DNA from 2 places in the Paenibacillus sp. FSL H8-0122 genome. Region 1 is predicted to be linked to the other one. Evidence: predicted binding sites of a transcription regulator. Region 1 holds the regulator's gene; the other holds the start of a gene.
What was found. The regulator LexA, encoded in region 1, represses DNA repair genes until DNA is damaged. The targets are predictions, from matches to a motif close to CGAACATATGTTCG.
Positions count from the first base shown of each region.

Region 2: recA (recombinase RecA) is a predicted target of LexA. The motif match lies at 1,390-1,403, and genes of this name have one in related genera.

Region 1 covers NZ_JBBOTB010000001.1:2,449,537-2,453,962, forward strand. The annotation lists gene NSS64_RS10765 (hypothetical protein) at 65-286, shown strand; gene NSS64_RS10770 (hypothetical protein) at 401-619, shown strand; gene NSS64_RS10775 (L,D-transpeptidase) at 697-1,035, opposite strand; gene lexA (transcriptional repressor LexA) at 1,224-1,850, opposite strand; gene NSS64_RS10785 (LysM peptidoglycan-binding domain-containing protein) at 2,048-2,464, shown strand; gene NSS64_RS10790 (DUF896 domain-containing protein) at 2,574-2,783, shown strand; gene NSS64_RS10795 (hypothetical protein) at 2,831-3,358, shown strand; gene NSS64_RS10800 (HAD family hydrolase) at 3,394-4,179, shown strand.
Region 2 covers NZ_JBBOTB010000001.1:2,308,060-2,312,485, forward strand. The annotation lists gene NSS64_RS10150 (competence/damage-inducible protein A) at 1-1,175, shown strand, start outside; gene recA (recombinase RecA) at 1,473-2,537, shown strand; gene NSS64_RS10160 (regulatory protein RecX) at 2,654-3,391, shown strand; gene rny (ribonuclease Y) at 3,701-4,426, shown strand, end outside.

The sequences.
Region 1 (4,426 bases):
CGGTATAATTGAATAGATTCGAGACGGAATCTTTAATATGGTTGTGGAACAAGGAGGAACGAAGTTGAATACGGCTTATAAAGTACTGTCCAGTGATGCTGATCTATTCGCTGCCGCACTGGCACAGGTACAGGTCTACGTCGTTCAGCTGGTTGATGGCAAACCGCATGTGATTGCTGATTATGCCGGACCTGTACAGAAATGGACACCGGAGTACATTGTGCTGGCCGGAATGACTTATAGACGCGATGAATTTGAATTCCGGGTACGATTGAACAAGAAGTAAGCAGATTCGCTGCCCACTACCTGCAGCTCTAACTAACATTACTGCCGAATCACACAATCTTTGGAGCCATTCTTGGCATCTCTTATACTATCCAAGTGTAAAAGAGGTGTAAAGATGAGCCAAAGAGAACGTAACCGGATTCGCAGAGCCATTAATGTCCTGCTGACACAGCGGGCTGTCCTGCTGGAGAGACTGGAAGAAATCAATGAGAATCTGCGTAGAGTGCCTAGAGGTTCGCGGGCCAGAAGAGAGCTGCTGGCAGCCAGAGAATCGATCCGCGAGGCCATTCGTTTGAATACAGTGGCTATCCGTCTGTTGAGAAGTGTGCTGTAGTCTGTATCCTCTCTAATTCATAGGAGTCACAGGAACCCTTGGGGCGCAATCTGGCGTCTCAAGGGTTTTTGTGACTCCTATTCTCGGATGGTGACACGGGTACCTATGGGAACGAGGGCGGCTAGAGCCAGAACATCTGCATTGTACATACGGATACAGCCGTGAGAGACCATATGGCCGATGGAGGAGGGGTCATTGGTTCCGTGAATGCCGTAATGCGGCTTGGACAGTCCCATCCAGAATGCACCGAACGGGCCGCCTGGATTGGGCTGTTTGTTAATGATGGTGTATTCGCCTACAGGCGAGACGGTTAACATTTTGCCGATGCCGACAGGGAAGCCTCTGGTGACAACGTCATTATCCAGCAGGTACAGCATGCGCTGTGACAGATCGACGATAATTCGGTAATTGGGCATACAGATCAGCACTCCTTTGTAACAGGATATGTGCGGAGCTATGCAGCGGTTCGCAGAAAAAATGGCCAAAAAGCCAAATGCAAACATTTGTTCTCATTCGGCTTTTTGGCCACTATACGAAGTGAAGTGAACATACAACAGGCTGCTTCGCATGGTGCGGAGCAGCCTGTTCTTAAGCGGGGAGTAGATTAGTGGATATCGCGGAATAATCCGATGACCCGGCCCAAAATCGTAACGCGGTTGAGGCGGAGAGGCTCGTACGCCGGATTCTCCGGCTGCAGCCTGATATGATCCCGTTCTTTGTAGAAGGTCTTGACAGTTGCTTCATCCTCTTCGGTCATCGCTACAACAATATCGCCGTTGTCGGCAGTCTGCTGCTGGCGCACGATGACATAATCCCCGTTCATAATTCCGGCATCCACCATACTGTCACCAAGGACAGATAGCATAAATACCTTGTTATCGCCTACATAATGAGCAGGCAACGGGAAGTAATCCTCGATATTCTCTGTAGCTGTAATAGGAACACCAGCTGTAACCTTACCCACTACCGGGATGCGGGTAACGGTCTGGACGAATTGATGCACATTCTCTGAATCTTCCTGGCCGAGTAGTTCAATGGCACGCGGTTTCGTTGGGTCACGCCGGATCAGGCCCTTCTTCTCAAGCCGGTCCAAGTGACCATGCACGGTGGAACTGGAGGCCAGTCCGACAGCCTCGCCAATCTCGCGGACGGACGGAGGATAACCCTTGCTGCGGACTTCATTACGTATAAATTCCAGGATCGCCAGCTGACGACTAGAAATCTTTGACATCGGTATCAACCCCATATACTATGTTTGGGAAAATTATAACATAGAACTTCCGTTCGTACAAACATAAGTTCTAAAATGAGGAAAATAAGAGAACGGAAATAAAGAGAACAAATGTTCCGAAAAAACTATTGATCGAAACACATGTTCGTGTTATATTATTTTCGAAAGCAAGAACATGTGTTTGGAGGATGATAATCATGTTAAAGTATAGTACATACAACAGCATCTACAATAATGAGGATATCAAGGTGTCCGCTCCCGGTAATCCAACTGCTCATAGTAATGTAACCAAGATCAAGGGGGCGATTCTTCATAGTCTCTCTGCGCTATCATCGCTATTCCGTCAGGTCAGCCTGATGAAGCTGGTTCTGGTGCTGATGCTTGTTATTTCGGGATTCACTGTGGTGGGGAATGTTTTTGCCGGTTCGGTCTCTTCAATGAAGCCGGATAAGCGGATCGTAGTCGAACGCGGGGATACCTTATGGAGTATTGCGTTAAGCAACAAGCCTGAGGACATGAAGACAGCCGTATATATAGAAGGAATAATGAAGAGTAATCATTTGGAGAACAGCTTCATTAAGGCCGGAGATATTCTGACTTTACCTTTATACTGAAGGAATGCAGCAGGCTAATGATCGACTCGGAGAGCTTTCAGGGGGTAGACCTTGACAAGCTCTTTTTCTCATGGCAAAGTTAAAATGAATTTAGAGGGAGGGAAACGTATTGAATATTGACGAATTGGTCGCACGCATCAATGAATTGGCACGCAAAGCTAAGAACGGCGGCCTGAATGAAGAGGAACTGGCTGAACGTGCCAAGCTCCGCGAGATTTACCTGGGGAATATCCGCACTAACTTTCGGGCCCAGCTTGATACCATCGAAATTGTGGACAATCCGGAGCATGAAGAAGGCAATAACGGACTTAAGCATTAGCCTGTTGCCTTTTCATAGATAATACAGGATGACTAGGGGGAACTTACATGGCCCGTTCTTGGGAAAGAATGGTTCAACGCAACACCAAGCAAATTAACCAGCAAAGAAAGAAGCAGGGGAAGGACTCCATTTACACTTCCAGCACTAAGACTGCTGCGAAAAGCATCGATATTTTCAAAGGCCGCAATATTGTATTCCCCGTTGTACTGATGCTGCTTGGCATCATGTTCTGGGTGGTCGGCTCAATTGACGAAGCCAAAGGAAGCCGGATTCTGGCCAACTGGCTGGGTGTAGTGCTGTACTTCCTGCTTGCTGCGCTGCTGTTCTTCCGCCGTCCCTTCCTTAAGGTTGAGCGTGCGCGTATCTCTACTATTAAATACAACCGCGAACGCTTCCTGGCTGCGGCGGATATTGAGAAGATCACTTTATCGCGCAGTGTAGTTACTATTAAGTATAAGGGTAAGCGCAAGCAGTGGATTTTCTCCAAGCTGATTAACCGATATGACACCGCTGCGATGGGGGAACGCCTGGAGCAGTTCGCCAAGAACAACAACATTGAGGTTGTGCACGAATAGGAAGACAGACCAGCATATAGGGAGTGGAAGAACAAATGCCGATTACCGCCGTACTATTTGACCTTGACGATACTCTGCTGTGGGATGACCGCAGTGTGGAAGAAGCCTTCCGCTATGCTTGTGAGGCTGCTGGAGATTCCGTTGATCCGCAGGAGCTGGAAGCTGCTGTACGCAGAGAAGCCCGTGCCCTCTATGAATCCTATGAGACGTATCCGTTCACGAAGCTGATCGGAATTAACCCATTTGAAGCGCTGTGGGCGAACTTCACTGCCGGTGAGCAGCCGGAGTTCCGTCAATTGGAACAGCTTGCCCCCGTCTACCGCAAGGAATCCTGGCGCCGCGGCCTCGCCGCACTCGGGGTAGAGGATGAAGCGTTGGCTGCACAGCTGGCTGATAAGTTCGCCGCTGAGCGCCGTAGCCGTCCCTACATCTATGAAGAGACACTTCAGGTGCTGAACGAACTGCGCGGTAAGGTGAAGCTGCTGCTGCTGACGAACGGCTGCCCGGCCCTTCAGCAGGAGAAGCTGGATGGTGTGCCGGAGCTTACCCCGTATTTTGACCACATTGTAATTTCGGGAAGCTTCGGCAAAGGCAAGCCGGACAAGGGAATCTTCGAGCATGCGCTCGGACTGCTGGATATTACTCCGGAACAAGGGATAATGGTGGGCGATAAGCTTACGACAGATATTCTTGGCGGCTTGTCTGCCGGATTGACCACGGTCTGGATCAACCGCAACGCGAAAGCTTCGGACCCGGAGATTACGCCGGATTACCAGATCAGCCATCTTTCAGAGCTTCTGCCGCTGGTAGACTCCCTATAATTCAAACATCTGTGTTTTTAAAACTGCAAAAGGTCAAAGAGCAACGGTCCTCCCGTCACTGGAGAATTGTTGCTCTTTACTTTTTTATTTGAAAACCCATGTGCGCACCATCAAAGATATGACTATTCTCATGTTAACGAGTGAATCATGCAGCTTCTTTAAGGCAAATTGAATAAAATGTGTATAATAAGAAGAGCAGCGATCTGACTTTCATTGTAATATAGAATTGATATGTTCGTGGATGAAG
Region 2 (4,426 bases), 140 kb from region 1:
AGACCGTTGTGGGAGATAACAAAAGCCGCCTTCTGGAAGCGATCCGGATTGCTCAGAGCCGGGCGGATGTTATATTGTTCACGGGCGGGATTGGTCCGACCGAGGATGACCTGACCAAGGATGCGCTGGCTGCGGCGCTTGGCCGGACCCTGCATATCGACCAGCTGGCCATGGATCATGTGCAGCGCTTCTTCGATGACCGCAAGATTGTAATGACTGAGAATAACCGCAAGCAGGCGCTTGTCATTGAAGGGACGACTCCTCTGTCCAATGATGCCGGCCTTGCGGTAGGGATTGCTTTTGCAGAAGAAGACAAATATTATATCGTGCTGCCCGGCCCGCCCCGGGAGATGAAGCCGATGTTCACGGATAAGGCCAAGCCATGGCTTCAGCAGCATGCTCTTACTGGTGAAATGCCGCTCTACTCGAAGATGCTGAAGTTCGCCGGGATTGGCGAGTCGCTGCTGGAGGACAAGCTGATTGAGCTGATCCGCAGCCAGAGCGATCCAACGATTGCCCCGTATGCCAAGGAAGGCGAAGTGACCGTGCGCATCTCCACCAAGGCGCCGTCCGAGCGGGAAGCTATGGTCAAGCTCGATGCTCTGGAGAAGACGATTGCTGACATTCTGCCGGAGCATCTGTATGCCAACATCGATGTGCCGCTGGAGCAGCTGATTGTGGACTGGATGGCGGATGCGGGACTCACTCTGAGTGCTGCCGAGAGCTGTACGGGCGGTCTGCTGATGGAGAGCATTACGAATATCCCGGGCAGCGCCTCCATGTTTGCCGGGGGGATCGTGTGTTATTCCAATGATATTAAGAAGAAACTGCTGAATGTGCCTTCCGCCATGCTTGAAGGTCCAGATGCCCCGGGAGCGGTGAGCCGCGAGGTTGCGGAGGTGCTGGCTGAGCAGGTGCGTATGATTGGTGACACGGACTTCGGCTTATCGGTTACCGGTGTAGCCGGACCGGGATATTCCGAGCGCAAGCCGGTGGGTCTTGTGTTCGTAGGACTGGCTGAGCGGGGCTGCAAGACAGAGGTATATGAGCTGAATCTGAAGGGCACCCGTGACAACATCCGCCTGCGCACCGTCAAGGCGCTGCTGTACCGATTGTGGCGCCGCCTGGAAGAACGCAAGGTTGCCACTCCGCTGGAAGGCTCGGCCTTGCAATAACTGTACGTGCCGGTATATAATTCATGTATACGGAAGAACCGTGGCTTGAGCGATCATGCTGCGGTTTTTTGTTTTATATTAGGTATAACAAATTATCCTATGGCTGTTCCTGTTAACGTAAGAAGCGGAAGAGAAGCACCTGCTGAGTTTTGCATCCGGAAGGAGGCCTGCATCTTACAATAAAAGGGAGTATTATCCCTGGGAGCAAAAAAAACGAATGTATGTTCTAAAAAAGACTTGGCAAGCCCTTCAAAACACGTTATTATAATACTATAAACAGTGAAGGAAGTGGTCTGATTGTCAGATCGTCGTGCAGCGCTTGATATGGCGCTTCGTCAAATAGAAAAACAATTCGGTAAAGGTTCGGTAATGAAACTGGGAGAATCCACTCACATGAAAGTGGAAGTTGTACCTAGCGGATCTTTGGCACTTGATATTGCACTAGGTATTGGCGGACTTCCCAAAGGACGTATTATTGAAGTATATGGACCGGAATCTTCCGGTAAGACGACGGTTGCACTTCATGCGATCGCTGAAGTACAGAAGCAGGGCGGACAAGCTGCCTTCATCGATGCTGAGCATGCGCTTGATCCCAAGTATGCCAAGGCGCTTGGCGTTAACATTGATGAGTTGCTGCTGTCCCAGCCTGATACGGGTGAACAGGCCCTGGAAATCGCTGAAGCACTTGTACGCAGCGGAGCAGTAGACATCATTGTAGTTGACTCTGTAGCAGCACTGGTACCTAAGGCGGAAATTGAAGGCGACATGGGTGATTCCCACGTAGGCTTGCAGGCCCGTCTGATGTCTCAGGCCTTGCGGAAGCTGTCAGGCGCCATTAACAAATCCAACACCATTGCGATCTTCATTAACCAGCTTCGTGAGAAGATTGGCGTAATGTTCGGTAACCCAGAGACCACTCCGGGTGGACGCGCTCTGAAATTCTACTCCTCCGTCCGTCTGGATGTGCGCCGGGTAGAGAGTATCAAGATGGGTAACGATGTTGTGGGTAACCGTACGAAGATCAAGGTTGTGAAGAACAAGGTAGCGCCTCCGTTCAAGCAAGCGGATGTAGATATCATGTACGGCGAAGGAATCTCCAGAGAGGGAAGCCTTGTGGATATCGGTACGGAGATGGATATTGTCAACAAGAGCGGTGCCTGGTATTCCTATGAAGGCGAACGTCTGGGTCAAGGACGGGAGAATTCCAAGCAGTTCCTGAAGGAACATCAGGATATTGCTCTGCTGATCGAGAACAAGATCCGTGAGGCAAGTAATCTGACAACTCTGGTAGCGGCACCATCTGAAGCAGATGTGGTTGCGGAGCAAGAGGAAGAAGAGAAATTGCTGCTTGAGATCGAGTAATTAAGTACTCCTCTACTTCTAATTGAATAATGAAGTCATGATGGATAGGCGCCCTGTGGAGGATATTACAGGGTGCCTTTTCGCAAATATTTCAGCTTAAGCAGGTGATCGGCAGGATGGTTATACAATTGGATGAGGAATTCGAAGAACAGGATGAGCAGCAGGTGCTGGCGGATTTCCCGGCAGATCAAGAGCTGGTAATTACAAAGGTAGAGCGGCTTAAGAAGTCTAATTATCGTTATCTAATCCATTTCGGAGACTACAACATGACTGTTCATGAAGATGTCATGATTAAATACCGGATGATTACCGGGAGTACTTTTGTAAAAGCAGATCTGGAGGATATTGTTGCCGCAGACGAGCGCCAGCGGGCGTATGTGGAGGGGCTTAGGTATCTGGAGCGCAAGCCCAGAACCGCACAGGAGATGGCCCGCCGTTTAAGGGAGAAGGAAATAGGGGAGACTGTTATTGCCGAAGTTCTGCTCCGCCTGCAGGAGGAACGTCTGCTTGATGATACCTTGTACGCCAAGCAGTGGGCGGAGCAGCGGATTGTGAATCAGCGTAAGGGTAAGATGTGGATCCGGCAGGAGCTGCGGGAGAAAGGGATTGATAAGTCGCTGATTGCGGAAGCGCTGGATGAGATCACACCCGAGCAGGAGCTGGAGAGCGCGCTGCTGACCGGACGGAAGAAATGGAATACGATCCGGGGAGATGTGAACGACAAACGGCGGAAGACAGGGGCGTTCCTCATGCGCCGGGGATTCTCTGGTGAAATGGTGCGCCAGGTGATCGGGATTCTGCGTGAAGAGGAGAATTCTGAGGGGGAAGAAGAGGAGTTTTACTTCCCGGATTGATTCTCTTGACTTTATTACGGTTATCGACTCTCTTGACAAGGTCTTTTTATAAATAATAAAATATAACATGAATCGGCATAAACTAAGATTCCTTTTTCCTTCCCAAAAAGCAGACTCTTATGTTCCGGTTCGCGTACAACTCATATGAAATGTAATCGCCGGATAAGGCGGGCAATGTGCATGTGCAGCATGTGCAGTATGGCAATCGGTGTATTACCGGTTTTTTGTATGGTGATGAACGGATAGTTTAACAACTGCACAAATACCCAAGGGAAGATCCTTGGAGGATATCAACGAGGAGGTGAACAGATGGATCCATTGATCTGGGTCATAGTCGTTCTCGTTGTAGCTGCAGCATTCTTTGGATTCGGTTATTTTATTCGTAAATCCCTTGCAGAAGCTAAGATTTCCAGCGCAGAGAAAGAAGCCGTAGTCATCGTGGAGAACGCGAAGAAAGAGGCGGAGGCGCTGAAGAAGGAAACGGTACTCGAAGCTAAGGACGAAGTTCATAGAATCCGTACCGAAGCTGAGAAAGAAACTCGTGAACGTCGGAATGAAATCCAACGGCAAGAGCGACGTTTGCTGCAAAAGGAAGAATCGCTGGATAAAAAAATGGAATCGCTTGAACGAAAAGAAGAACAAGTAGCTAACAAAGAGAAACGAATTGATGAAACCCAACAGCAAATTGATGTTATTTACAAGAATCAGGTTACTGAACTGGAACGTATCTCCAATCTGAGCATCGATGATGCCAGAAGTATCATTCTCAGCAATGTAGAACAGGAAGTTCGCCATGAAACTGCTCAGATGATCAAGGAAATCGAACAGCAGGCTAAGGAAGAAGCGGACAAGAAAGCCCGTGAGATTATCACCTTGGCGATTCAACGCTGTGCGGCTGATCATGTGGCGGAAACTACGGTATCTGTCGTTACCTTGCCGAATGAAGAGATGAAGGGCCGGATCATCGGTCGTGAAGGCCGCAATATCCGTGCGCTGGAGACTCTGACCGGGATTGATCTTATTATTGATGATACG